DNA from 2 places in the Comamonas sp. MYb21 genome. Region 2 is predicted to be linked to the other one. Evidence: riboswitches for the same ligand, from Rfam matches in the RefSeq annotation. Region 2 holds a riboswitch; the other holds the start of a gene.
The links. A riboswitch is a leader RNA that binds a small molecule or an ion and turns the genes downstream of it on or off. The one in region 2 is predicted to bind manganese.
Positions count from the first base shown of each region.

Region 1 (14,530 bases), on a different contig from region 2:
GTCACCGGCATGGGCAAGAGCGGGCATGTGGGGCGCAAGATTGCCGCCACCCTGGCATCGACCGGGACGCCGGCCTTTTTTGTGCACCCGGGCGAGGCCAGCCATGGCGATCTGGGCATGGTCACGGGCCAGGACCTGGTGCTGGCCATCTCCAACAGCGGCGAGAGTGGCGAGATTTCCGTGCTGCTGCCGGTGCTCAAGCGCCTGGGCGTGCCCGTGGTGGCGATGACGGGCAACCTGCAGTCCTCGATGGCGCGCCATGCCGACTGGGTGCTCAACACCCAGGTCGACAAGGAAGCCTGCCCGCTGAACCTGGCCCCCACGGCGAGCACCACCGCGCAAATGGCGATGGGCGATGCGCTGGCCGTGGCGCTGCTGGATGCGCGCGGCTTCAAGGCCGAAGATTTTGCCCGCTCCCACCCCGGTGGCGCGTTGGGCCGGCGCCTGCTCACCCATGTGGCCGACGTGATGCGCAGCGGCGCTGAACTGCCGACCGTGTTGCCCAGCGCCAGCTTCAGCGACCTGATGCGCGAGATGAGCGCCAAGGGCATGGGCGCAGCCGCCATCGTCGATGCGCATGGCCTGCTGCAAGGCGTGTTCACCGATGGTGATCTGCGCCGCCGCATTGAGGCCGGTGCCGATTTGCGCGGGCTGACAGCCGCCGAGGTGATGCATGCCACGCCGCGCCAGATCTCGGCCGACGCACTGGCAGCGGACGCCGCCGCGATGATGGAGGCCCACCGCATCACCAGCGTGCTGGTGACCGATGCGGACCAGCGCCTGGTGGGCATCGTGCATGTGGGCGATCTGATGCGGGCCAAGGTGATCTGATGGCCAGCACATTCACCTTGCCCGCCATCACCCCCGCCCAGCACTGGCCCGCTGAGCTGCTGCTGCGCGCCCAGGGCATCAAGATCGTGTTTTTCGATGTGGATGGCGTGCTCACCGATGGGGGCCTGTACATCAGCGAGCAGGGCGAGACGCTCAAGCGCTTCCACACGCTCGACGGCCATGGCCTCAAGATGCTGCGTGAGGCCGGCATTGTGCCGGCCGTCATCACCGGGCGCGATTCGGCACCGCTGCGCCACCGCCTGGCGGCGCTGGGCATCGCGCATGTGCGCTATGGCACCGAGGACAAGCTGCCTGCCGCCCAGGCCATGCTCGAGGCCCTGGGCCTGGACTGGCACCAGGCGGCTGCGATTGGCGATGACTGGCCGGATCTGCCGGTGCTGCGCCGCTGCCAGCTGGCCTGCGCCCCCGCCAATGCCCACCCCGAAGTGCTGGGCGTGGCACACTGGGTAACCACCCGCCAAGGCGGCGCCGGTGCTGCGCGCGAGCTCTGCGACGCCGTGCTGGCCGCCTGCGGTGCCTATGTCAACCTGCTCGATCGGTACGGACAATGAAATCTCGCCTGCGACGCCTTATGGACCTGTCGTCCATCTACCTGCCGGTGATCCTGATGGGCCTGCTGGCGCTGGGCACCTGGTGGCTGGTGCGCAATGCCCCCAAGCCCCAGAGCGTGCGCGAGCAGGTGGTGGCCGGCCACGAGGTGGATTACTACATGAACGACTTTTCGGTGCGCAGCTTTGACGGCACCGGCGTGCTGACCAGCGAGATCCAGGGCAACAAGATGCGCCACTACATGGACACCGACACGCTGGAGATCGACACGGCCACGATGCGTGCCATCCGCCAGGATGGCTCCACCACGGTGGCCACCGCCAACCGCGCGCTGTCCAATGCCGATGGCTCCGAAGTGCAGTTGTTTGGCAATGCCAAGGTGGTGCGCAGCAGCAACAAGCCCGGTGCGCCGCAGATGGAGTTCCGGGGCGAGTTTCTGCACGCCTTTGTCAATGAAGAGCGGGTGAGCTCGAACAAGCCCGTCGAGATCATCCGGGGCCAGGACCGGTTCACGGCCGACTCGATGGTCTTCAACAACATCACCCAGGTCGCAGAGCTCAAGGGCCGGGTCAAGGGCGTGCTGCAGCCCGCACGCTGAGCGCCGCATGTCTCCCCCCCTGAGCGACGCACCGCTGGTACTGATCACCGGCGCCTCCAGCGGCATCGGCCAGGCGCTGGCCTGGCGCTACTACCAGGCCGGTTACCGCCTGGCCTTGGTGGCCCGCCGTACCGCGCTGATTGCGGACTGGGCCCAGGCGCAGGCGATGGACGCCAGCCGCTACGCCATCTATGGCGCGGATGTGGCCGACCAGGACCAGACCATTGCTGCCTGCATGCAATGCCTGCAGCAGCAGGGCCTGCCCGATGTGGTGGTGGCCAATGCCGGGGTGAGCTACGGCATCGACACGGCCGAGCGCGAGGACCTGGAGGTCATGGCCCAGACCTATGCGACCAATGTGATTGGCATGGCTGCCACCTTCCATGCCTTTGTGCGGCCCATGCAGGCGCGCGGCAGTGGCAAGCTGGTCGGTATTGCCAGCGTGGCCGGCATACGCGGCCTGCCTGGCCATGGCGCCTACTGCGCCAGCAAGGCGGCGGTCATCAGCTACTGCGAGAGCCTGCGGGTGGAGCTTAAGCGCAGCGGCGTGCAGGTGGTCACCATCTGCCCGGGCTTTGTCGCCACGCCGCTCACCAGCCACAACCGCTACGGCATGCCGTTCCTGATGCAGCCCGAGGCCTTTGCCGACCAGGCCTTTGCGGTGATTGCCAAGGCGCGCAGCTATGCCGTCATCCCCTGGCAGATGGGCTGGGTGGCCAAACTGTTGCGCTGCCTGCCCAATGCCCTCTATGACCGCGCGCTGGCCAACCGCCCGCGCAAGCACCGCCACCGCGAGCGGGTGCAAGAGGCGCCACCGGGTCAAGACTGAAAGCAGGTCCTGAGCCGGGCATGAAAAAAGCCCCTGGCGGGGCTTTGTCGTTGCGGTGCGGCACAGCGCCGGGCTGTGCCTGCAGGCATCAATAGTCGTCGTTGTTGTCGTAGCCTTGGTTGCCGCCGCGGTTGCGCGAACCATTGCCGTAGGGGCTGCGGAAGCCGCCATCGCGCTCACCGCCACGATCGCCACCACCAAAGCCGCGGTCATTGCCGCCACGGCCGCCATCGCGACCACCGCGGTCGCCATAACCACCGCCGCCGCCGCCGTAGCCGCCGCGATCACCGCCGCCGCCACCGCCGTAACCACCACCACCGCCGCCGCCGTAGCCACCGCCACCACCGCCGCCGTAGCCACCACCGCCGCCGCCAAAGCCGCCACGGTTACCGCCGCCGCCGCCAAAGCCACCACCGCGTGGGCCGCCAAAACCACCACCGCCGCTGCGGGGAGGACGGGGCTCCATGGGGCGTGCTTCGTTCACGACCAGATTGCGACCGCCCAGGGGCTGACCGTTCAGACCGTTGACCGCAGCTTGGGCTTCTTCATCGCTGCCCATTTCTACAAAACCGAAACCCTTGGAGCGACCCGTGTCGCGTTCCATCATCACCTTGGCGCTGGTTACGCTGCCAAACTGACCAAAGGCCTGTTCCAGATCGTTGTCGCGAACCTGGTATGGCAAATTACCGACGTAAAGCTTGTTGCCCATTTGAGGGACTCCTGATAACTCTTAAATAATGCGATCGCGCCCTGTAGAACACCGGTCATCTATCGCAGTAGCCCAATGGAGGAATGCTCCATCCTTTATTTTCTGGCATAAAAACCGAGAATGGCATAGTTGTGCCCCTCAGTTGTGGCGCAGAAGCTGCAACCAGATGCAAAAAAGGCCTCAAAGAGGCCTTTTTTCCGGGAAAACCCGTCATCTCACTGTCAAAACCTCTCAGAGGTTTTGGATGCGATGTGCTTAGTAGCTGCCGCCACCGTAGCCACCACGGCCACCGCCGCCGAAGCCACCGCGGTCACCGCCGCCGCCGAAGCCGCCGCGATCACCACCGCCGAAACCACGGCCACCACCACCGCCGCCGAAGCCGCCGCTGCGTGGAGGACGTGCTTCCATTGGACGTGCTTCGTTCACGACCAGGTTACGACCGCCAAAGCCTTGGCCGTTCACGCCTTCGATAGCAGCTTGTGCTTCAGCGTCCGAACCCATTTCCACAAAGCCGAAGCCCTTGGAACGGCCGGTGTCACGTTCCATCATGACCTTGGCGCTGGAGACGGTACCGAATTGGCTGAAAGTGCTTTCCAGATCGCTGTCACGGAAAGAGTAAGGCAGGTTGCCCACGTAAAGTTTGTTGCCCATTTGAGGACTCCGAAAAAAGTAAAAAAAGCGATGGAGCCTGATGCAATCAACAAACCTGTGACAACTTCCAAGACGGATCACCGCGCGCTCTAGTGTACCCGGGGGCACATTGAGCTTCACCATTATGGGTGAATCGCCTTACGCTGTGTTGACAGTTCCCGCAACCAGCCCTTGGTATTTTCCCTGGCGGGCGTAGGTGTTGCGGCGCAACATCGCTTTTGGGCGTATGATGCGCCAGTCTTTGGGGAGTAGCCTGCTGGGCGCGCGATGCGCCGCAGAGTGTGCGTCAACAAACTTGGGCCTTCGCGGCCTATGGCGTACACGGCATCTGGTGATGAGGATGCTGGGCGAGACCATTGACCACGTTGCGATCCAATGCCGGAGTCGCGATGCGGTCAATGCTGTCTTGCTATATCCGGCTGCAATAACGATCCCCACTCCATGGAAGCCTTTCTCCTCTCGACCGCTGTCGTTGCCCTTGCCGAAATGGGCGACAAGACACAGCTGCTGTCCCTCGTTCTCGCTGCCAAATACCGCAAACCCTGGCCCATTGTGCTGGGCATCTTTGTCTCGACGCTGGTCAACCATGCGCTGGCCGGTGCCGTTGGCGCCTGGATCACCACGATGCTGGGCCCCGATGTGCTGCGCTGGATTCTGGGCGTGTCCTTTATCCTGATGGCCGGCTGGATGCTGATCCCCGACAAGATTGACGAGGACGAAGCGGGCAAGAGCAGCGGCCGCTGGGGCGTGTTCGGCACCACGGTGCTGCTGTTCTTCCTGGCCGAGATGGGCGACAAGACCCAGCTGGCCACCGTGGGCCTGGCCGCCAAGTACCCCGCTTCTTATTACTGGGTGGTTGCTGGCACCACGATCGGCATGATGCTGGCCAATGCGCCGGTGGTCTGGTTTGGCGACAAGATCACCAAGAAGCTGCCGATCCGCTGGATCCACCGCGTCTGCGCGGTGATCTTCCTGGCGCTGGGGGTGGCCGCGCTGTTCACGACGATGGACTGATAGCGCTGGCGGCGCTTGCAACACTGCAACGCCCTAACTAAATAAATAAAAGGGCTGGGGATCTTGCGATCTCCAGCCCTTTTTTGATGGGGCTGTGCCCCCAAGCCTCAGCCTCAGTCCAAGGTCATCAGGCTGGCATTGCCGCCGGCCGCTGCGGTGTTGATGCTGATGGCATGCTCGGCCAGCAGGCGGAACAGCGGCACGCTGCCATCGGCGGCCTGGGCGGTGATCGGCACGATGGCGCCGGCGCGGCCGGCCAGGCGGCTGGCCGTGGGCAGCCAGCCGCTGGCCGCATCGACGATCAGCGCATCAAAGGCTTCGGACTGCACAAAGGCCTGCTCGCTGTGCGCAGACAATTGCACCGAGGCACGCACCGAGGTAGGCAGCTGGGCCAGCAGGCTGGCGTGGCTGCTGCCCGCGGGCCACACGGCGGAGGAGCCAGCGGCGAGCACGGCAGCGAGCTGGGCCAGCAGCAAACTGCTGGTGCTGGCCACGCAGGCCACGCGCGCACGGCCGCTCAGCACATACAGATTGCGCTCGCCCGTGGGGCCGGGCAGTTCGGCGGCAAAGCCGTTGCCGGTATGGGCGGCATAGCGCTGGCACAGCGCTGCCAGATCGCCCTGGCCTTGCTGGCTGGCCCAGCTTTGCAGCGCCTCCAGCCCAGCGGCGGGGGCGGCATCGGCCTGTTCCAGGCCATGGGCATTGCTGCGCTGAGCGGTGCTGGCGGCCGGGGCCTCGCTACCCGCCATGCGGGGCAGATGGGCCAGCGCATCCACGGTGGCCGTGGCGGGCATGCGGCTGAGCAGGCGCAGCATGTACAGCGGGCCGCCGGCCTTGGGGCCCGTGCCCGACAGGCCTTCGCCACCAAAGGGCTGCACGCCGACGACGGCGCCGACGATGTTGCGGTTCACATAGATATTGCCGGCATGCGCGGCATTGACCACCTGGTTGATGGTCTCGTCAATGCGGGTGTGCAGGCCCAGGGTGAGCGCGTAGCCGGTGGCATTGATGTCGGCCAGCAGCTGGGGCAGGTTCTCGCGGCGGTAGCGCAGCACATGCAGCACCGGGCCAAAGACCTCGCGCTTGAGCTCGGAGAGCTGGCCGATGGCGATCACCGTGGGCGGCACAAAGGTGCCTTGCGCGCTGGCGCCGCTGTTTTGCCAGACCTGGTGGCCAGCGGCCTGCATGCGGGCAATGTGCTGGTCGATGACGCCCTTGGCCTCGGCGTCGATCACGGGGCCGACATCGGTCTTGAGCTGGCAGGGGTTGCCCAGCTGGAGCTCCTGCATCGCGCCGCGCAGCATGTGCAGCAGGCGGTCGGCCGCTTCTTCCTGCACGCAGAGCACGCGCAGCGCCGAGCAGCGCTGGCCGGCCGAGTCAAAGGCCGAGGACAGCACATCCACGACGACCTGCTCGGCCAGCGCGGACGAATCCACGATCATCGCGTTCTGGCCGCCGGTCTCGGCCACCAGGGTGACGGGCTGGCCTTGGGCATCGAGGCGCTGGGCCAGCGTCTTTTGCAGAATGCGGGCCACCTCGGTCGAGCCGGTGAACATCACGGCCTGCACGCGGTGGTCGCCTACCAGGTGGGCACCCACGGTCTCGCCGGTGCCCGGCAGCAGCTGCAACACATCGCGCGGCACGCCGGCCTGCCACAGCGCCTGCACGGCGGCAGCGGCGATCAGCGGGGTCTGCTCGGCTGGCTTGGCCAGCACGGTGTTGCCGGCGGCCAGCGCCGCGGCAATCTGGCCGCTGAAGATGGCCAGCGGGAAGTTCCAGGGGCTGATGCAGGCCACCGGGCCCAGCGCCTGGTAATCCGCCTGGCCCCAGCTGCGCACCTGGGCGGCGTAAAAGCGCAGAAAGTCCACGGCCTCGCGCACCTCGGCAATCGCGTTGGCGCAGGTCTTGCCGGCCTCGCGCACCAGCACACCCATCAGGGTGGGCATATGGGCTTCAAGCAGGTCACCGGCCTGGGCGAGGCAATCGGCGCGCTGGGCGGGCGGGGTGGCCTGCCAGCGGGCGGCGGCGGCCTGGGCGGCGGCCAGTGCAAACTCCACCTGCTCGGTCGATGCCTGCGTGACCGTGCCGACCTGGTCGCTGTGGTCGGCCGGGTTCAGCACCGGTTCGCTGGCCTGGGTGGAGGCGGGCGCGCCATCGGCCAGCATCGGCTGGGCATGCCAGACCATCTGGGCGCTGGCCTGCAGGTCGTGCTGCAGCGCACGCAGGCGGTTGTCGTTGGACAGGTCGAGCCCTGCCGAATTGCTGCGGCTTGCGCCATACAGCGCGCGCGGCTGGGCAATGTGCGGGTTGGGCAGGCCCAATTGGCCTTCGCTCTGCGCCCATTGCTGCGCGGTGGTCACGGGGTTTTCCACCAGCTTGGCCAGGGGGATGTCCTGGTCGGCAATGCGGTTCACAAAGCTGGTGTTGGCACCGTTCTCCAGCAGGCGGCGCACCAGGTAGGCCAGCAGGGTTTCATGCGTGCCCACCGGGGCATAGATGCGGCAGGGGCGGCCCAGGTTTTCGCTGGCATTGCGGCCCACGACCTGCTCGTACAGCGGCTCGCCCATGCCGTGCAGGCACTGGAACTCGTACTGGCCGGGCTGGTAGCGGGCCGGGTCGGCCAGGTGGTAGATGGTGGCCAGGGTGTGGGCGTTGTGCGTGGCGAACTGGGGGTAGACCGCATCGGGCGCGGCCAGCAGCTGGCGCGCGCAGGCCAGGTAGGACACATCGGTATAGGCCTTGCGGGTGTAGACCGGGTAGCCTTCCAGGCCGTCGATCTGGGCGCGCTTGATCTCGCTGTCCCAGTAGGCCCCCTTGACCAGGCGCACCATCAGCCGGTGCTGGCTGCGGCGGGCCAGGTCGATGATGAAGTCCAGCACATAGGGGCAGCGCTTTTGGTAGGCCTGCACGACAAAGCCGATACCGGCAAAACCGGCCAGCTCGGGCGCAAAGCAGAGCTTTTCCAGCAGGTCCAGCGACAGCTCCAGGCGGTCGGCTTCTTCGGCATCGATATTGAGGCCGATGTTGTAGCCCTTGGCCAGCACGGCCAGCTGCAGCACTACGGGGTAGAGCTCGGCCATCACGCGGTCGTACTGGGCGCGGCTGTAGCGCGGGTGCAGCGCCGACAGCTTGATCGAGATGCCGGGGCCTTCGTACACGCCCCGGCCATGGCTGGCCTTGCCGATCGCATGGATGGCGTTTTCATAGTCGCGCAGGTAGCGCTTGGCGTCGTCGCTGGTCATCGCCGCTTCGCCCAGCATGTCGTAGGAGTAGCGGAAGCCCTTGGCCTCCAGGCGCTCGGCGTTCTTCAGCGCCTCGCCAATCGTCTCGCCGGTGACGAACTGCTCGCCCATCATGCGCATGGCCATGTCCACGCCCTTGCGGATCAGCGGCTCGCCGCCCCGGCCAATGAGGCGGGTGAGCGACTGGCCCAGCGAGCCTTCGCTGTGCGTGGCCACCAGCTTGCCGGTCAGCACCAGGCCCCAGGCGGCGGCATTGACGAACATCGACGGGCTCTTGCCCACGTGGGCCTTCCACTGGCCGTGCGCGATCTTGTCGCGGATCAGCACATCGCGGGTGGCCGTGTCGGGAATGCGCAGCAGCGCCTCGGCCAGGCACATCAGCGCAATGCCTTCTTGCGACGACAGCGCAAACTCCTGCAGCAGGCCTTGCACCAGGCCGGAGCGGCCGCTGTCGGCCTTGCGCTCGCGCAGGCTGCGGGCCAGTTGCAGCGCCAGCGCATCGCCCGCCTGGGCGATGGCGGCGGGCGGCGTGGCCTGGGGCAGCAGTGCTTGCAGCGCTTCGGGCTCGGGCTTGCGGTAGGCGGCGGTGATGGCCGCGCGCAGCGCCGAGGCGGGCTGTAAGGCCGACACCAGCTCATTAAAAACAGGAGCGCTTGCGCCAGATGGGCTGCTGTCTGCGGCCGAAAGGGGCAAGGCGGTGGAGGGCTGGTTGTCAACAACGGCGTTGGCAGTCATGGCGGGCTCGGTTAGCAAGTAAATAGTGAATGCCGCCAGTGTGATCGTTTGTGGTTTGAATTTCTCTCCATAATAGGCCCCATTCATAGTGAAAAATTCAGCCCATGACCGCCATCATCGACCCGCCGGAGGACCTGGATCGCATCGATCTGCGCATTCTGGCCGTGCTGCAGCGCGATGGCCGCATCTCCAACCTGAAGCTGGCCGAGGCGGTGTCGCTGTCGGCCACGGCCGTGCTGGCCCGCGTGCAGCGCCTGACCAAGGAAGGCTATATCACCGGCTACGAGGCGCGCTTGAACCCGCAAAAGCTGGGCGCGGCGATGCTGGTCTTTATCGAGGTGCTGCTGGACCGCACCACCCCCAATGTGTTTGACGAGTTCAAGGCGGCGGTGCAGGTGCGGCCCGAGATCATGGAGTGCCATATGGTGGCCGGCGGCTTTGACTACCTGGTCAAGATCCGCGTAGCCGATATGAACCACTACCGCCACTTTGCCGGTGAGGTTTTGTGGCAGCTGCCCGGCGTGCGCGAGACCCGCACCTACGCGGTGATGGAAGAGGTCAAAAGCTCCAACCGGCTCTACCTGGGCGGCAGCTGATGCAGCACATCTGCGGCCGATTTGCAGTACACTGAGATTTCACGGCGCCGATTTGCTTCAGCTTGCGGGCGCTTTATAAATCCAGCTAAAGACTCGGTAGGCGACTGCATTCCATCGACCCGGCCTCGTTTTTAGCGTTGCCGGGTTTTTTATGTCATTCGTTGCGACACCCCAATCAATGCATTTCCCGGAGGCGCTCCCGCTCCAAAGTGGCGCCTCCATCCGCGACTACCACCTGGCCTACGAGACCTACGGCCAGCTCAACGCCGACCGCTCCAACGCCATCCTGGTCTGCCATGCGCTCAACGCCTCGCACCATGTGGCCGGCCACTACGAGGGCCAGCCCAAGAGCGAGGGCTGGTGGGACAACATGATCGGCCCGGGCAAGCCGGTCGATACCAACCAGTTCTTTGTCATCGGCGTCAACAACCTGGGCTCCTGCTTTGGCTCCACCGGGCCCATGCACCGCAACCCGGATGCAGACAAGGACACGGACCAGGTCTATGGCGCCGATTTCCCCGTCGTCACGGTGGAGGACTGGGTCAATGCCCAGGCACTGCTGCTCGACCGCCTGGGCATCACGCAACTGGCCGCCGTGCTCGGCGGCAGCCTGGGCGGCATGCAGGCGCTGTCCTGGACCTTGCAGTACCCCGACCGCATGCGCCATGCGGTGGTGGTGGCCAGCGCGCCCTGCCTGTCGGCCGAGAACATTGCGTTCAACGAGGTGGCGCGCCGCGCCATCGTGACCGATCCGGACTTCCACGGCGGCCACTTCTACCGCCACGGCGTGATCCCCAAGCGCGGTCTGCGCATTGCCCGCATGATCGGCCACATCACCTACCTGAGCGACGATGTGATGAACCAGAAGTTCGGCCGCCAGCTGCGCGAAGGGATGGACCTCAAATACAGCACCCAGGATGTGGAGTTCCAGATCGAGAGCTATCTGCGCTACCAGGGCGACAAGTTCAGCGACTACTTTGATGCCAATACCTATTTGCTGATCACCCGGGCGCTCGACTACTTTGACCCGGCCAAGCCCTTTGGCGGCGACCTGACCCAGGCGCTGGCCGGCGCCAAGGCGCGCTTCATGCTGGTGAGCTTCAGCACCGACTGGCGCTTTTCGCCGGCGCGCAGCCGCGAGATCGTCAAGGCCTTGCTCGACAACCGCCGCACCGTCAGTTATGCCGAGATCGACGCACCCCATGGGCATGACGCCTTTTTGCTGGACGACGCGCGCTACATGGGCGTGATGCGCTCCTATTTCGAGAACATGGCCCGCGAACTGAGCGCCGGCCAGCCCAGCGCCCAGGAGGCCGCATGACCGAAGCTTCTTCCACCTTTCAAGCGATTGCCAACCTGGTGCCGCTGGGCACACGCGTGCTGGACCTGGGCTGCGGCGATGGCAGCTTGCTGGCCTACCTGCAGCGCGAGCGCCAGTGCAGCGGCTATGGCATCGAGTTTGACGACGCCAATGTGCTCGCCTGCGTGCGCCGGGGCGTGAACGTGCTGCAGCTGAACCTGGAAGACGGCCTGGCCATCTTCGAGGACAACAGCTTTGATATGGTGCTGCAGATTGACACCTTGCAGCATCTGCGCAATGCCGAGGTGATGCTGCGCGAGACCGCGCGCATCGGCAAGCAGGGCGTCGTCGCCTTCCCCAACTTTGCCCACTGGCCCAACCGCCTGTCCATCCTGCAAGGCCGCATGCCGGTGACCAAGCGCCTGCCCTACCAGTGGTACGACACGCCCAATATCCGCGTGGGCACCTTCAAGGATTTCGAGGTGCTGGCGCTCAAGAACAAGCTGCGCATTCTGGACAGCTTTGGCCTGCAGAACGGCGAAGTGCGGCGCTGGCTGCCGAATGCCCGCGCGGGCACGGCGGTGTTCCACTTCGAGCACGCCTGAGCCGCACTGCGGGCCTTGCCCGGCCGGGCCCTGCGCTGGATGACGGCAGCAGGGCTTTGCCCGAGGCGATAGCCGAGCGGCGCTGGCGCTGGTACGCTTATGCCTGCGGCTGCCCTTGTCGTGGCAGCACCTCCAGGAGATTCACCCATGAACGCCCGCCTAGACGCCGCCCATCTGCAAGCCGATGCGGCCTTGAGCCACATCAGCCAGCAGTGGGACCGCGATATCCTTCGCCAGCTGACCGACTACATCGCCATCCCCGCCAAGTCGCCGGGCTTTGATGGCAACTGGGAGCAGCATGGTTTCATCGACACGGTGGTGCGCAATGCCGCGAGCTGGATCGAGGCGCAGAAGGTCGAAGGGCTGACCCTGGAAGTGGTGCGCGTGCCGGGCCGCACGCCGGTGCTGTTCTTTGAAGTGCCTGCCACCCAGGCGCAGAGCATGCAGACCGTGCTGATGTACGGCCACCTGGACAAGCAGCCCGAGTTCTCCGGCTGGCGCAATGACCTGGGCCCCTGGACCCCCAAATACGAAGACGGCAAGCTCTATGGACGGGGCGGCGCCGATGACGGCTATGCCACCTACGCCAGCGTGGCCGCCATCCAGGAGCTCAAGCGCCAGAATGTGCCGCACCCGCGTATCGTCGGCCTGATCGAGACCTGCGAGGAAAGCGGCTCGGGCGATCTGCCGGTCTATATCGACATGCTCAAGCCCCGCCTGGGCGATGTGGGCCTGGTCATCTGCCTCGATAGCGGCGCGGGCAACTACGACCAGCTGTGGCTGACCACCAGCCTGCGCGGCATGGTCGCAGGCACCTTGAAGGTGGAGATCCTCACCGAAGGTGTGCACTCGGGCGATGCCTCGGGTGTCGTGCCCTCGTCCTTCCGCATCATGCGCCAGGTGCTCGACCGCCTCGAAGACAGCAAGACCGGCCGCCTGCTGCCCGAGAGCTTTCACTGCGCGGTGCCCGCTGAGCGCCTGGCCCAGGCGCAGGCCACGGCCGGCATTCTGGGCGATGAGCTGTACAAGCGCTTCCCCTGGGCGCATTTTGACTGCAATGGCTCCAGCCTGTTTGCACTGCCCACCACCACCGACCCCACGCAGGCGCTGCTCAAGCGCACCTGGGAGCCGACCTTGTCCGTTACCGGCGCCGAAGGCCTGCCCGCGCTGCAGGATGCCGGCAATGTGCTGCGCCCCTATACCGCGTTCAAGCTGAGCCTGCGCCTGCCCCCGCTGGTCGATGCCACGCAGTGCATGCAAGAGCTCAAGACCTTGCTCGAAGACAATGCGCCCTACCAGGCCAAGGTCACCTGGGAAGGGGCCAGCGGCGCCAATGGCTGGAATGCGCCCAACACCAGCGACTGGTTCCTGAACGCGCTCAACCAATCGAGCCGCGCGCACTTTGGCGCCGACTGCGGCTTTATCGGCCAGGGCGGTTCGATCCCGCTGATGGGCATGCTCAGCGCCGGCTTCCCCAAGGCGCAGATGATGGTCTGCGGCGTGCTGGGCCCCAAGAGCAATGCACACGGGCCCAATGAGTTCCTGCATGTGCCTTATGCCAAGAAGCTGACCGCCGCCGTGGCCCAGGTGATTGCCAGCATGCCCACCACGGCTGCCAGCGTATAAATACAGCCAGCCCCCGGGCAGCCGCCGCGTGCCGATGTGCATGGGGCGGCTGCCTTTTCTTTTTGACGACAACGACAAAGACAGCGCGCCCGCCATGACCGAGCCCACCACCCCCACGATCTTGTTTGACGGCACCGAACCCCTGGGTGCCAGCGCCGACCTGCAGGACAACGGCAAGCCCTTTTTCTTTCAGCTGCCCAATGGGCAGAAGGCCTTTGTGATCCGCTGGCAGGGCCAGCTGCACGGCTGGATCAATGAGTGCCAGCACGCCAGCGTGCCCATGGACTTTGATGGCGACATTCTGGAGAGCGGCCGCCAGTTCATCCTCTGTCCCTACCACGGCGCCATCTACCAGCCCGATACCGGCAAATGCGTTGGCGGCCCCTGCCGGGGAGCTAGCCTGGATGCAGTGGCGGTGGAAGAGCGCGATGGCGCGGTGTGGCTGAAGCAGGGCTGAGCGCCAGCCGGGTCAGCATGCCCAAGCGCGGGCCCCAGACATCGCTTTGGCGCGATACTGGCGGGCTTGAAAAATGAGCGGCCACTTCTGCCAGGCCGCTTGCGCAGCGCCCCGCCATGAAATCCCCGATCCGAATTGTTGATGTTGACCGCCTGGAGACCTGGACCAAGTACAAGGCCGGTCTCTGCGACAGCTGCGCGGCCAACTGCTGCACGATGCCGCTGGAGGTGCAGCTGCCCGATCTGGTGCGCCTGGGCCTGGTGGACGCCTTTGAGGTGGACAATATCGCGCACAAGCTGATCGCCAAGCGCCTGCTCAAAGCCCGGCTGATCGACCATTACAACCCCAAGCACAATATCTTCACGATGGCGCGCCGCGCCAGTGGCGACTGCCAGTTTCTTGACCCGGTAGCGCGCCGCTGCACCGTGTATGACAAACGGCCGGAGACCTGCCGCCTGCATCCCAAAAAAGGGCCCAAGCCGGGATTTTGTGCCTATGGGCACAAAGATTTGCAATAAATCCTGTACCGATTATCGGGGGCCGCTCTGGCCGAGCTGTTGGCTCAGCGCCCCGAGCGCTTTATACAGAGGGTAAATAGTCCTCTAGAATGGCTCGCGCACCTGCTGCAGGTGTGGTCCGGGCCCTGCAAACGCAAGGCGAGGGCATTTTCTCAAGCCAACTAGCCGATGCAAAAATCAAAAATTTTCTGGTCGTTGGGTGTGCTGGCGCTCCTGGCCGCCGTCCTCACGATTTATGGCCTGGGCCTG
Region 1 covers NZ_JBBGZC010000005.1:180,356-194,885, reverse strand. The annotation lists gene WH367_RS09200 (KpsF/GutQ family sugar-phosphate isomerase) at 1-831, shown strand, start outside; gene WH367_RS09195 (KdsC family phosphatase) at 831-1,403, shown strand; gene lptC (LPS export ABC transporter periplasmic protein LptC) at 1,400-1,999, shown strand; gene WH367_RS09185 (SDR family oxidoreductase) at 2,007-2,828, shown strand; gene WH367_RS09180 (RNA recognition motif domain-containing protein) at 2,917-3,537, opposite strand; gene WH367_RS09175 (RNA recognition motif domain-containing protein) at 3,793-4,188, opposite strand; yybP-ykoY riboswitch at 4,420-4,533, shown strand; gene WH367_RS09170 (TMEM165/GDT1 family protein) at 4,630-5,202, shown strand; gene putA (trifunctional transcriptional regulator/proline dehydrogenase/L-glutamate gamma-semialdehyde dehydrogenase) at 5,316-9,179, opposite strand; gene WH367_RS09160 (Lrp/AsnC ligand binding domain-containing protein) at 9,284-9,775, shown strand; gene metX (homoserine O-succinyltransferase MetX) at 9,927-11,096, shown strand; gene metW (methionine biosynthesis protein MetW) at 11,093-11,680, shown strand; gene WH367_RS09145 (M20 family metallopeptidase) at 11,828-13,306, shown strand; gene WH367_RS09140 (Rieske (2Fe-2S) protein) at 13,401-13,763, shown strand; gene WH367_RS09135 (YkgJ family cysteine cluster protein) at 13,880-14,281, shown strand; gene WH367_RS09130 (tetratricopeptide repeat protein) at 14,450-14,530, shown strand, end outside.
Region 1: linked by a shared signal. The riboswitch ahead of WH367_RS09170 (TMEM165/GDT1 family protein) and the one ahead of mntP (manganese efflux pump MntP) in region 2 are both predicted to bind manganese.

Region 2 (14,530 bases):
GTCCATAAAGGGCAGAAGGCTTGGTCAGAAAACTATGGACTTCCTCGCCAAATATTGCACGCTATGTCGGAGATTGTTGCGCCACCAAATAAAAATCATCCACTCTACACAGAAACCACAGCAGCATTAAAAGCGTATAAGGATAATGATCTATCTAAATTCAATCTCTCATGTCCTTGCAATTGAATATATCAATACTGATTGTATTTTTAACCTACTCAAGAAATGCGTATGCATTTGTGAGTAAAGATGCTATAGAAGTTGCGTTTTTTGTCACTTTGCTTTGGTTCGCACCAATACTACAAGCATTGCTGCTCGGGATGAAGAGCAAAAATTATTTGTATATTGTAAATATAGCTGTATTATTTTTCTTGCCCTGGACTCTTCTGCTTATACCGTATTCTCAGAATCTTGAAGTTATGATCTCGTGTATTTATTTTGGGTCGCCTTTTGTTGCATTGTTTATAAATTTTATTATTTATAAAAAATATAAGTGATATCACCGCTGGCTAGATTGGGAGATATCGCCAGTTGCTTGGGCCGTATGCTGGTAAAGCATGGCTTTTTAGAGAATTTAGTAGCAGTATGAAGCTTCTCGCTCATGATGAGGATGTGGGGAGATATCTATTGATAAGAATATTAGTATGGGCTTTGTGTTGTGCTCAGTGGATAATGTCGCATATCTTATGCAATCAGGAGCTGTAAATAATATGATTTATAACATATTCTTATTGCTGGTAGCTGTATTTTTAGTTGATGAGTATATGCCTGGAGGGTTTGTTGAAGATGCAGCTATTTTTTAAGAAAAAATTACTATAAAGTAAACTTAATAGCATAACAGCGACGATTGAAAATGAATCCGATAAGACTTGTAAAAAATCAAATTATTGAGAAGGAAAAAAATGAATGAACTAGAGAAGCTAAATGTTTCAATAAAAGAATCAAGATATATGCATCTTGTGTTATTTTTTATCTTATGCCTGTATTTTTATTTTTTCGGAGGCATTGATTTAAACATGATGCTGGGGATAGGATTTATTGTGGCGCTACTGATGTCCTCGAATAATTATGTTTCAGATGAAAATAGCCATCGCATTGCTATATTTCATATTGTTTTGATTTTGATTATGATTGGTGTATACGATTATTTTTCAAAAGAAGGTAATCGGTTGAATAATATTTTAAATGCCATTACTCCAATGGTTTTTTTATCGGCCCTATATGGATTTTATTTAAAAAGAAAATAAATGCTAAATATTGATTGTAAATTTCTTTACCTCGCCTCTCCATCTGACGGCATTCTGGATAATCGCATAGATAAAACAGTTATCTGCTACCTATGCCTTGTAAAGTGCTACGCGAGCTTTTAAGGTGATGTATTGAATAACCATTTGGTGCGATTTGTTAATGCGGATGACTTATTGATATGTCAGAAGCCTCTAAAGCTGCAATGAATTGAGTGATTTAATATATGCCAGTAGAGATTTTTCAAAAAATGTTTTATTGAAGTTGGATCATGAAAATGATTTTAATATAGTAATAAAATCTAAATTTCTCAAATTCATAATGACCAGGGTAATAGACGGCTGGCCACGCGTGTCTAATGATGTCAATAGAATGAAAGCTGCGGTAAATGGTTTTTGTCTATTTTTATGTTTTTCTTTTCGACTCTGTGGGCCATAAATGGGTAGGGGAACTCTGCAAGATACCCAGCCCACCTTCCCGCAGGGGATGATTCAAACATGAAACATTCGAGCCTGGCTTCCGGATTCAAGATGAAAGCCAAATGCACGCGCAAGCGTAATTTATGTCCTAGATAGAGTTAATTAAGCGGCCTCAAAATGCTACATGGCGCAATCACAGCATTTGTTTTGCGCGCGGGGGGTTAGCTAGGATTGGTTTTGATTTCTCGCGTGCAGAGACAGAGATGCGATCCATTCCTAAAGAACTTGGCGCGTTTGGGGCCATGTGCTCCGAAGCGCTGCGCAGCGTTTAGACTGCGGGCTCCCTTGGGGAGTAGCCTGCTTCCGCGCTGGAAGCGTCTGCGTCAACATACTCGGCATTTCGCATGCTGTGGCGCAGACATCCGTTCTTCGGTTGGCGAGACCATCGGCATGCCAGCACGACCTCGGTCGGGCAGTGGTGGCATGCCGTTGTGCTCATGCCCGACTGTCCTAGAAGAACCTCCGATGAACGCTGCTTCCATTTCCCTGTTGGCGCTTGCCATGTCTACCGACGCCTTTGCCGCCGCGATTGGCAAAGGCTCTGCCCTTGTCAAACCCCGTTGGTCGGAGGCGCTGCGCACCGGCCTGATCTTTGGTGTCATCGAAGCCATCACGCCGCTGGTGGGCTGGGCCCTGGGCTATGCCGCGGCCGATTATGTGAAGGCCTGGGACCACTGGATTGCCTTTGTGCTGCTCTTGGTGCTGGGCGGCCGCATGGTGCTGGGTGCCTTCCAAAGCGCCGATGAGCCCGAGATGAGCCGGCCCGCGCGCCATGGCTTCTGGCTGCTGGTGGCCACCGGCTTTGCGACCAGCATCGACGCGATGGCGGTGGGCGTGGGCCTGGCATTTCTGGATGTGAACATCACCGTTGTTGCGCTCAGCATTGGCTTTGCCACCTTTGCGATGGTGACCTTGGGCGTGATGGTCGGTCGCGTGCTGGGCCATATCACCGGCCGCTGGGCAGAGGCGGTAGGTGGTGTCGTGCTGATCGCCATTGGCTCGCTGATCCTGTACGAGCACATGGTGGCCGTATAAAAGCCAAAGCCCTCCGCGGGCATGGCAGAGGGCTTGGCTGCGTTTTGCGCTGTAGGAGCGTTGCTACAGGCAAAACAAAGCCCCGCAAAGCGGGGCTAAAGTGAGAGAGATCAGTGCGCTTGCAATCGCTGCGGGTGCCGGGTTTTTAGTTCTGGCTCAACCGCTTGCAGGCTGCGCTGGTATCAGAAGCGGGCAGGAGCACGCTTACGGTCACGTTCGTCTTCAGGCCAAATAGCAAACACTTCAGTCATTTCAGTCCTTTCACCTTTCTGGTGTAGATGGGTGTACAACGGGCCGCAGGCTGAAGTTGTTGACAAGGCCTGCATAAAGTTTTGTGAACAAGCTCCAACAAAACGTAGAAATCACCGTTTTACGGGGCCTGACACGGCATTGCTTTGTGAAATCGCTATGATTTGCCACCGAATTTAGACAGGGAGTGCGTAATGGCTGGTGCTGGTTTGTTGATGTTGCTCGATGATATTGCGACCTTGCTCGACGATGTGGCGCTGATGACCAAGACGGCTGCGGGCAAGAGCACGGCCATCCTGGACGATGTGGCCACGCAGACCAAGGTGGCGGTGCAAAAGACGGCGGGGGTGCTGGGCGATGACCTGGCGCTGAACGCCGAGCAGGTGACTGGGGTCAAGGCCAACCGGGAGTTGCCGGTGGTCTGGGCGGTGGCCAAGGGATCGCTCAAAAACAAAGTCATCTTGGTGCCGGCAGCGCTTTTGATCAGTGCTTTTGCGCCTTGGTTGATCACGCCGCTGTTGATGCTTGGCGGCGCTTTTCTGTGTTTTGAAGGGGTGGAGAAGGTGCTGAGCCTGTTCCACAAGCCCGGCAAACAGGCGCCCCATGATGCCGTCAAGGAGTCCGAGCAGGCTGCGCAGATGGGCGTGGCGCCATCATCCGTGAAGGCTGCCAGCGAGAAAAACATGGACCCTGTGGCCTATGAAAAAGCCAAGGTGGCGGGTGCGGTGCGTACCGATTTCATTCTGTCTGCAGAAATCATCGCCATCGCGCTGGGCACTGTGGCCAGCAAGCCGCTGTGGGAGCAGTTTGCAGTGCTGGTGGCCGTGGCGCTGGCGATCACCGTGTTTGTCTATGGCCTGGTCGCCGGTATTGTGCGCATGGACGATGTGGGCATGTGGCTGATGCGCAAGACCAGTGCCGCTGCCAAGGCTTTTGGCCGGGGCCTGATTGCGTTTACGCCCTGGCTGATGCGTGGCCTGTCGATTGTCGGAACGGCTGCGATGTTCATGGTGGGCGGCAGCCTGCTGGTGCATGGCATTGGCCCGATCGAGCACTGGTTGGAGAGTACCGTAGCCCCGATGGGTGGCGTGGTGGCACTGCTGGCCCCAACGCTGGTGCATGTGGCTGTTGGTGCAGCCATTGGTGGCCTGGTGGTGCTGGCGGTGGAGGCTTGGCACAAGCTGCGCGGGCACTGATCGCAAGCAGCAGCGCATGGCTGCTGGCCGCGCCTCTCGGGTGCGGCGCAGCAAGAAGCAGAAGGCGGCATCGCAACAGCGGGCCGCCTTTTTTCATCGCTTGTTTTGTCTCGTTGATCTGGGTCAGGGCCGCGCAGCCCGCTTAAGCAGAAGATGCAGGCATGGACAGCAGAAACTGCTCTGCCGCCTTCAGATACGGCGCTTGGCGCGGGTGGGGGCATGCAGATGCGGCCTGGGTTCAGCTACTTTTCAATCCATGCGAGCAAGCTCGCAGCGAGGGCAATGACGATGAAAAAAATGATGTTGGCAGCGGCAGCTGTATGTGCAATGGCGTCGGGCGCGGCGATGGCGCAAGAGGCGCAAAGCCCTTGGCAGGTGCGTGTGCGCGCCGTGCATCTGGACAGCGCCAACAAGGACTCCACCGGCCTGGGTCTGTCGATCAATGACAAGACGATTCCCGAAGTGGATGTGACCTACTTCTTCACGCCCAATATCGCGGCCGAGCTGGTGCTGACCTATCCGCAAAAGCACGATCTGCGCTCGGATGGCGCCAAGATCGGCACGCTCAAGCACCTGCCGCCCAGCCTGCTCGCGCAGTACCACTTCACCAATATGGGCGCCTTCAAGCCCTACCTGGGCGCTGGTGTGAACTACACGCGCTTCTCGAACGTGAACTTTGCACCCGCTGTTGAAGCCGCGCTCGATCCATCGATCAAGAAGAACAGCTTTGGCCCGGCGCTGCAGATCGGCTTTGACTACATGCTCGATAAGCACTGGTCGATCAACGTCGACGTGAAGAAGGTCTACATCAAGACCGACGTGCGCTCGGCGGGCACCAAGGTGGGCACCTTCAAGGTGGATCCCTGGCTGCTGGGTGTCGGTGTGGGCTACCGTTTCTAAAAGGGGTCTAGAACCCGCTCCTGGTGGTTCAGGAGCCAAAGAGCACTGTGATTGAGCCGCTTATTGCAAGCGGCTCTTTTTTATGAAAGCGGCTCTTTTTTATGCGCGACGGCCCCTCAGACCTGGGCCAGCGCCTGCTCCAGATCGGCCAGCAGGTCATCGACATGCTCGATGCCGACCGAGAGGCGCACCATGCCTTCGCTCACGCCAGCCTTCTCCAGCTCTGCGCTGTCCAATTGGCGGTGCGTGGTCGAAGCCGGGTGCGTGGCCAGCGATTTGGCATCGCCAATATTGACCAGGCGGGTGAACAGCTGCAGCGCATCCAGAAAGCGGGCACCGGCAGCGCGCCCTTCGCCATCGGCAGCGTTGAGGCTGAAGGACAGAATGCCCGAGGCACGACCGCCCGACTGCTTTTGCACGGTGGCATGGTCCGGGTGGTCGGGCAGGCCGGCATAGCGCACCCAGGCCACCTTGGGGTGCTTTTGCAGCGTCTCGGCAATCTTTTGCGTGTTCTCGCAGATGCGGTCCATGCGCAGCGCCAGGGTCTCGATGCCTTGCAGGATCTGGAAGGCGTTCTGCGGCGAAATGGCCGCGCCCATATTGCGCAGCGGCACGACGCGCGCGCGGCCGATATAGGCCGCAGGGCCCAGCGCTTCGGTGTAGACCACGCCGTGGTAGCTCACATCGGGCTCGTTCAAGCGCTTGAAGCGCGCCTTGTGCTCGGCCCAGGGGAACGTGCCGCTATCGACGATGGCACCGCCCACGCTGGTGCCATGGCCGCCCAGGTACTTGGTGAGCGAATGCACGACAATGTCGGCGCCATGCTCGATGGGGCGCAGCAGATAGGGCGAGGGCACGGTGTTGTCCACGATCAGCGGCACGCCATGGCGATGGGCCACATCGGCGAGCGCCCGGATATCGGTCACATTGCCCAGCGGGTTGCCGATGGACTCGATGAACACGGCCTTGGTCTTGTCGTCGATCAAGGCGCCAAAGCTGGCCGGGTCGCGCGGATCGGCAAAGCGCACCTCGATGCCTTGCTGCGGAAAGGTATGCGCAAACAGGTTGTAGGTGCCGCCATACAAGGTGCTGGCCGAGACGATGTTGTCGCCCGCTTCGGCCAGGGTCTGGATGGCGGCGGTGATCGCTGCCATGCCCGAGGCCAGCGCCAGCGCGGCAATGCCGCCTTCGAGCGCTGCCACGCGCTTTTCCAGCACATCGGTGGTCGGGTTCATGATGCGGGTGTAGATATTGCCCGGCACCTTCAGGTCAAACAGGTCGGCGCCGTGCTGTGCGCTGTCAAAGGCGTAGGCCACCGTCTGGTAGATGGGCACGGCCGCAGCCTTGGTAGTGGGGTCGGGCGAATAGCCTGCGTGAACGGCCAATGTCTCGATGCGCATGGTGTTGGAATCCTTGTTGTTGGCGGAAAGATGCCTGCCCGTTGTAGCAGTTTTGCGCGCCGGGCCAACGATTTTTTGGGTATGAGCTTATGAGGCCGCAGAGGCCGCAGAGCCCCCTCAAATCCAGGTATTGACCGCCAGCCCGCCCAGCACCAGCCAGACAAACAGCACCAGGGCCAGCAGCAAGGGTTTGATGCCCGCAGCCCGTACCGAGCGCACATGGGTAGTGAGGCCCAGGCCGGCCATTGCCATCGTCAGCAGCGCGTTGTCCCCCTGCACGCCGATGGCCAGCGCCTGCGCCGGGATGACACCCAGCGAATGGATGCCCGCGACCGCGACAAAGCCCAAGGCAAACCAGGGAATGGTGATCTGGCGGGCCTGCACGGCGCCGTTGGTGGCGGGCTGCGGGGCCGGTGCTTCATTGCCAGGCCGCTTGGCCAGCCACAGCGACAGCGCAATCAGAAACGGGGCCAGCATCATCACCCGCACCATCTTGGCGACCACGGCGGTATCGGCCGCGCTGCTGCTGATGGCGCCGCCCGCAGCGACGACCTGCGCCACTTCATGCACGGTCGAGCCCACCCAGAGGCCATAGCCGGCCTCGCTCATCTGCAGGCTGGGCGCGAGCCACTGGTAGAGCACAGGGTACAAAAAGGTTCCCACCGTGCCAAAGACCACCACGGTGGCGATGGCGACTGCCACATCATCGGCGCGCGCCTTGGCCACCGGGGCGGTGGCCAGCACGGCCGCTGCGCCGCAGATGGCGCTGCCCGCGCCCACCAGCATGCTGGTGCGGGCATCCAGCCCCAGCCAGCGCTGGCCCAGCCATTGCGCCAGCACAAAGGTGCTGCTGAGCATCAGCGCATCGATCAGCACGCCGCTGGCGCCCACGGCGGCGATGTCCTGGAAGGTCAGGCGCAGGCCATAGAGGATGATGCCCAGGCGCAGCAGCTGCTGCTTGGACAGGCCCACCCCCGCAGCGGCCGGCGCCTGCACCCAGCCATAGACGGTATTGCCCACCAGCATGCCGATGACGATGGCCAGCGTGAGCGCGCTCAGCCCATGGCTGCCAAACCAGGGCAGGGCTGCGAGCGTGCTGGCCAACCAGGCAATGGCCGCACACAGCAGCAAGCCCGGCACGAGGCGTTTGGCGCTGTCGAGCCAGTGGCTGTTGCGCAGTTGGGGGAGGGAGAGGGGGGCGAGTGACATGGGTGGTTCCAGAGGCCCTGGCAGGGCCAAAAGTGGTGGCCTGCCGGGCGATATGGAGTCACTATAGAAATTATTCTTATATCTGTATAACTAATTGTTTGGTTAATATCTATCGATAAAATAGGTAGATATTTTTTCATCAACCCAAGCGCCTTGGGCGCCATCCCCATGCTCCATCTCAGCCTGCGCCAGTGGGAGGTTTTCTGCGCCATCGCCCACAGCGGCAGCACCGTCGCTGCAGCGCAGACCATCGGCCTGTCGCAATCAGCCGTGAGCGCCGCCTTGCAGCAGCTGGAGGTGGGCCTGGGCGCGCAGCTGTTTGCGCGCAGCGGCAAGCGCCTGGTGCTCAATGACCTGGGGCGCAGCCTCTGGCCGCAAGCGCAGGGCTTGCTGGAGCAGGCCACGCAGCTGGAGCAGGCCACGCAGCAGACCGAGCCGATGGCGCCCGTGGTGCTGCGGCTGGCGGCCAGCACCACGATTGCCAACCATGTGCTGCCCGCCATCCTGGCGGATTTCATGCAGCGCTATGCGCTGGTGCAGTTTGAGGTGGTGATTGGCAACACGCGCGAAGTGGCCGAAGCGGTGGGCCAGGCCAGTGTGGACCTGGGCTTTATCGAAGGGGTGAGCCACTGGCCGGCGCTGGAGGTGCAGCCCTGGCGCGAGGATGAGCTGGTGCTGATTGCCGCGCCTGGCCATGCGTTGGTGGCTGCTGCCGGCCACAGCCCTGTCAGCGCCCAGCAGCTGGGCGCTTGCCGCTGGCTGCTGCGTGAAGAGGGCTCGGGTACGCGCGAGGCGGTGGAGTTCACCGTGCTGTCCCAGTTGCGGGAATGGCCGATTGCAGCGGTGCTGGGCAGTTCGGAGGCCATTTGCACGGCCGTGGCGCGCGGGGCGGGTATCAGCTGCCTGTCGCGCGTCATTGCCCAGCCCTGGATCGAGCGCGGCGAGCTGGCGGTGCTGCACAGCCTGTTGCCGCCGATGCGGCGCCAGTTTTCGCTGCTGCAGCGCCAGGGCAAGCAGCGGTCACCGGTGCTGCAGGCCTTGGTGCAGGCCTGTATGGACGCTGCCTGAGCCTCTGTGAACAGGCCCCTAGCGAACGTGCTGCTTGTCGAGCTTGCGCGCCAGGGTGCGGCGGTGCATGCCCAGGCGGCGCGCGGTCTCGGAGATGTTGAAGCCGGTCTCGGCCAGCGTTTCGTGGATCTTTTCCCACTCCAGCGTCTTGATCGAGGTGGTGGCGGCAGTCAGGTCCACCTCGGTGCTGCCCTCGACCCGGCTGAAGGCCGCCTCGATGTCGTCGGTGTTGGACGGCTTGGCCAGGTAGTGGCAGGCGCCCAGCTTGATGGCTTCGACCGCGGTGGCGATGCTCGCGTAGCCGGTCAGCACCACAATCAGCGCCTCGGGGTTTTGCGCATGCAGCAACTGCACGCAGGACAGGCCCGAGGCGTGGCCGGCGAGCTTCAAGTCCATCACTGCATACTGCGGGCGCTCGGTCTGCAAGAGCTGCGCCACTTCGTCGGCGCTGCTGGCATGCAGCACGCGGTAGCCACGGCGCTCGAAGGAGCGGCGCAGCGTGCGGGCAAAGGCGGCATCGTCTTCAACCAGGAGTAAGAGGCGTTCTTGGGTTGGCGTCATGGTGTGGTTCGTCATCCAGGGCAATGGAGGCCAGCGGCAGGCTGATGCGTACAGCTGCACCGCCGCCCAGGTGCTGCTCGCGGTTGCGGGCCTCGACATGGCCGCCCAGCGAGCGGGCCACATTCATCACCAGAAACAGGCCCAGGCCACCGCCAGGGCGCTGTTTGGTGGACTGGTAGGGCTTGCCCAGATGGGCCAGGATCTCGCTCTTGAAACCCGGGCCGCTGTCGGTCACCTGCAGCACCAGCTGGGCATCGTCCTGCGCGGGGCATTCCACCACCAGCTGCACAAAACCCGGCGAGGCCTCCAGCGCATTGTCCAGCACATTGAAAATCATCTGTTGCAACGAGGTATCCGAGATGATCGGAATATCGCGCGCGACCTGCTTGCGGTAGACGAAGTTGCCGGGCTGGCGGTGGCTTTGCCACTGCGCGGCGACCCGGTCCATGAAGGTGACCAGGGTGGTGCTCTGGGGTGCGTCGCCGCGCGTCTCACCGGCCGACAGCAGCACGCCGGTGACGATGGATTTGCAGCGCTGCACCTGGTGCTCCATCTCGTGCAGGTCCTCCATCAGCTCGCTGTCTTGCGCGATCGAGGGCATGCGCTGCCAGTCACCCAGAATCACCGCCAAGGTCGACAGCGGCGTGCCCAGCTCATGGGCGGCGCCGCTGGCCAGCAGGCCCATGCGCACGATGTGCTCCTCCTCGGCCGCGCGCTGGCGCAGGTCGGCCAGGCGCGCATCGCGCAGCTGCAGGTTGGACATGATGCGGTTGATGAAGGAGACCAGCAAGATGGCATTGAGCCCAAAGCTGATCAGCAGCCCCAGCAGGTAGAGCGCATGCATGGCACCACTGCGGTGGCTCATGATCTGCAGCGGCTGGTAGAAAAAGGCCAGCGCCACCGCGCAGCAGCCGGTGACCACCACAATGCCCCAGGCGTAGAAGGGCTTGAGCAGCACCGCCCCCAGGGTGACCTGGAGCAGGAACAGGGTGATGAAGGGGTTGTTGGCGCCGCCGCTGAGGTAGAGCTGCAGGCTGAGCGCCCCGACATCGGCCAGCAGCGCCACAAACAGGTCGCTGGACGAGATATCGTGCTGGCGCCAGCGCAGCCACCAGACGCAGATCAGGTTGGTGATGACCAGGCCGGCCAGCACGGCAAACATCTCGTACAGCGGCAGGTAGATGTCAAAGCCCCAGCGGACCAGCGAGATGGTGACCACCTGGCCCACCACCGCCAGCCAGCGCAGCTGGATGAGCAGCTGCATGTTCTGGCGGTCGGTGGTGTGGGTGACCTGAAAAGGGGAGGGGATGGACAGTGGCACCGTGCAATTGTGCCGCAGGACTGTGCCGCAGGAATGCGCCGCAGGCGGCAGGCCTTGCGCCTGCCAGTGTTACCGGCGCCGCTAAGCGCCGGTAACTGCACTGTGGCTAACGCGCGCCCTTGCGTCGGCGCAGCACCAGCCAGGTGGCGCCCACCACCATCAGGGCCAGGCCATACCAGGTCAGCGCATAGACCAGGTGGTTGTTGACAAAGCGAACCTGCGTGAGCCCTGCGCGTGGCCACTGCTGGCCTTGCAGGTCGCTCGCGCTGCTGCGCTTTTGCTCGCCCACCAGCTCGGCGCTGCCATCGGGCAGGCCTTCGTCGATGAAGAACGGTGCCACTTGCGCCAGGCCCTGGGCCTGTGCAATGGCCTGCACATCGCGCGAGAACCAGCGCTGGGCCTGCGGGTCGTTGTCGCGCAGAAAGCCGCCCTTGGGCTCGGTAGCGCGCAGCAGGCCGGTCACGCTGACCTCGCCCGTGGGCGTCGCGGCTGTCAGCTGCGGGCCGCCTGCCCAGTCGCGGCGCAAGGCGTCGGGCACAAAGCCGCGGTTGACCAGCACCTGGCTGCCATCGGCACGCTGCAGTGGCGTGAGCACCCAAAAGCCCGAACCCAGCGCCGTGGTGGCCTGGGTCAGCACGGTCTTGTCCGTCAGCCACTGGCCTTGCAGCTGGCTGGGCTGGTACTCCATGGCCTTGGCATCGAGCTGGGGCCAGTTGCTTTTTGCAGGTACGGGCTGGGGCGCACTGTGCACCCGGCGCTCGACCCGCTCGATGAGGTCGAGCTTCCACTGCAGGCGGTAGACCTGCCAGGTGCCCAAGGCGCAAAAGCCCAAGAACAAGGCGATGCCCACGGTTGCGAGCATCGCCTGAAAAAGTGCGGAATGCCGGGGCTGGCCCTGCGCATTCCGTTGCGTTTCGTTGGTCAAAACAGCTTAGTGGTTGGTGTGGCCTTCGCTGGCAGCAGGTTGCTGCTGGGTCACGGCGGCCGGGTTGTGGTTGTGGCCAGGCATCATGTTGGTGTTCATGTGGTACATGACCCACAAGGTACCGGCCAGGGTCACAGCCACGAACACGATGGTGAAGATGGTGGACATCAGGGTCCAGCCGCCTTCGATCTTGCCGTTCATGTGCAGGAAGTAGACCATGTGCACGATGATCTGCACGACCGCGAAGAAGGCGATCACGACCACGGTGGTGGTGCGGTTCTCGAACACATCACCCATCACCACAGCGAACGGGATGGCCGTCAGGATGATCGACAGGAAAAAGCCGATCATGTAGCCCGAGAAGGTGCTGTGTGGGCCATCGTCATGACCGTGGTCATCGTGGCCGTGTGCTGCGTGGTTATGTTGTGCGCTCATTTACAGCACTCCCATCAAATATACGAAGGAGAAGACGCCGATCCAGACCACGTCCAAGAAGTGCCAGAACATCGACAGGCACATCAGGCGGCGGTTGTTCTCGCGGGTCAGGCCGTGCTTGCCGATTTGCAGCAGCAGCACCACCAGCCACACCAGACCAAAGGTCACGTGCAGACCGTGGGTGCCCACCAGTGCAAAGAAGGCCGACATCGCAGCGCTGCTCTGCGGGCCAGCGCCCACATGGATCAGGTGGTGGAACTCATAGAGTTCCACGCCCAGGAAACCGGCGCCAAACAGCATGGTGATGATCAGCCAGACGACGGTGCCCTTGACCGAGCCCTTTTGCTTGGCCAGCATGGCAAAGCCGAAGGTGATGGACGACAGCAGCAGCAAGGCGGTGTTGATGGCCACCAGGCTCAGGTCGAACAGCTCGGCGCCACCTGCGCCGCCTGCATAGTTGCGGCCCAGCGCGCCATAGGTGGCGAAGAGGGCAGCAAAGATCAGGCAGTCGCTCATCAGGTAGAGCCAGAAGCCCAGAGCGGTGCCATTTTCAACGTGCGGTTCTTCCTTGAGGAAGTAGTCACGGGTACCGGTCGCGCCGGCGAGGGTGTTGTGATTAGACATGGCGGGCCAACAGTTGGGTACGTTCTTCTTCGGTGGCTGCTACTTCGCTTGCAGGGATGTAGTAGTCACGCTTGTAGTTGAAGGTGTGGATGATCGAGACCAACACGATGCCGGCAAAGCTGATGCCTGCGATCCACCACATGTGCCAGATCATCGCGAAACCAAAGACCAGGGCGATCATCGAGATCACGAAGCCGGCGCCGGTGTTCTTGGGCATGTGGATTTCCACGAAACCGTCGAGCTTGCGCTTGTAGCTGTGCTTCTTCATGTCCCACCAGGCGTCGCTGTCATGCACGGCTGGCGTGAAGGCGAAGTTGTACTGGGGAGGAGGCGACGAGGTAGCCCATTCCAGCGTACGGCCGTTCCAGCAGTCACCGGTCACATCACGCAGCTGGTCGCGCTTGAGGTAGCTGACGAACAGTTGGATGAAGAAGCAGGCGATACCCAGAGCGATCAGCACGGCGCCGAAGGCAGCGATGATGAAATAGATCTGCAGCGAGGTGTCTTCGTAGTGGTTGACGCGGCGGGTCACACCCATCAGGCCCAGCACGTACAGCGGCGTGAACGCAACCCAGAAGCCGAAGAACCAGAACCAGAACGATGCCTTGCCCCAGAACTCATCGAGGCGGTAGCCGAAGGCCTTGGGGTACCAGTAGTTGATACCGGCGAACACGGCAAACACGACACCACCAATGATCACGTTGTGGAAGTGGGCGATCAGGAACAGCGAGTTGTGCAGCACGAAGTCAGCAGGCGGCACGGCCAGCAGCACACCGGTCATACCACCGATGGTGAAGGTCAGCATGAAGCCCACGGTCCACAGCATAGGCACGGTGAACTTGATGCGGCCACGGTACATCGTGAACAGCCAGTTGAAGATCTTGGCGCCGGTCGGGATCGAGATGATCATCGTCGTGATGCCGAAGAACGAGTTCACGCTGGCACCGGACCCCATGGTGAAGAAGTGGTGCAGCCACACCAGCCAGGACAGGATGGTGATACACACGGTCGCATACACCATCGAGGTGTAGCCGAACAGGCGCTTGCGCGAGAAGGTCGCAACGATTTCAGAGAACACGCCGAACGCAGGCAGGATCAGGATGTAGACCTCTGGGTGGCCCCAGATCCAGATCAGGTTCACGTACAGCATGGGGTTGCCGCCCAGCTCGTTGGTGAAGAAGTTGGTGCCGACGTAGCGGTCCAGGGTCATCAGCACCAGCACAGCGGTCAGGATCGGGAAGGAGGCGACGATCAGCGCGTTGGTGCACAGCGAGGTCCAGGTGAAGATAGGCATCTTCATCAGGTTCATACCAGGCGCGCGCATCTTGATGATGGTCACGATCAGGTTGATACCGGACAAGGTCGTTCCGACCCCGGCAATCTGCAGCGCCCAGATGTAGTAATCCAGACCCACGCCCGGGTGGTACTCGCCCAGACCCGACAGTGCCAGCCAGCCCAGGGTGGAGAACTCACCGACGAACAGCGAGGCCATCACCAGCACGGCGCCGGAGGTGGTCATCCAGAAGCTGAAGTTGTTCAGGAACGGGAAGGCCACGTCACGCGCACCGATTTGCAGCGGCACCAGATAGTTCATCAGGCCGGTCACAAAAGGCATGGCCACGAAGAAGATCATGATCACGCCGTGGGCGGTGAAGATCTGGTCGTAGTGGTGCGGGGGCAGGTAGCCCATCGATTCACCGGCGGCCAGCGCCTGCTGGCCACGCATCATGATCGCGTCGGCAAAGCCGCGCAGGAACATGACCAGGCCCAGGATCATGTACATGATCCCGATGTTCTTGTGGTCGATGGAGCAGATCCAGTTCTTCCACAGCGGACCCCAAAGCTTGAACTTGGTGATACCGGCGACGACCACGAGGCCGCCC
Region 2 covers NZ_JBBGZC010000013.1:5,299-19,828, forward strand. The annotation lists gene WH367_RS18995 (hypothetical protein) at 903-1,247, shown strand; yybP-ykoY riboswitch at 2,005-2,170, shown strand; gene mntP (manganese efflux pump MntP) at 2,190-2,759, shown strand; gene WH367_RS19005 (DUF808 domain-containing protein) at 3,203-4,204, shown strand; gene WH367_RS19010 (OmpW/AlkL family protein) at 4,493-5,104, shown strand; gene WH367_RS19015 (O-acetylhomoserine aminocarboxypropyltransferase/cysteine synthase family protein) at 5,221-6,504, opposite strand; gene WH367_RS19020 (YeiH family protein) at 6,622-7,713, opposite strand; gene WH367_RS19025 (LysR family transcriptional regulator) at 7,882-8,781, shown strand; gene WH367_RS19030 (response regulator transcription factor) at 8,800-9,342, opposite strand; gene WH367_RS19035 (ATP-binding protein) at 9,305-10,606, opposite strand; gene WH367_RS19040 (SURF1 family protein) at 10,770-11,525, opposite strand; gene cyoD (cytochrome o ubiquinol oxidase subunit IV) at 11,595-12,023, opposite strand; gene cyoC (cytochrome o ubiquinol oxidase subunit III) at 12,024-12,647, opposite strand; gene cyoB (cytochrome o ubiquinol oxidase subunit I) at 12,640-14,530, opposite strand, start outside.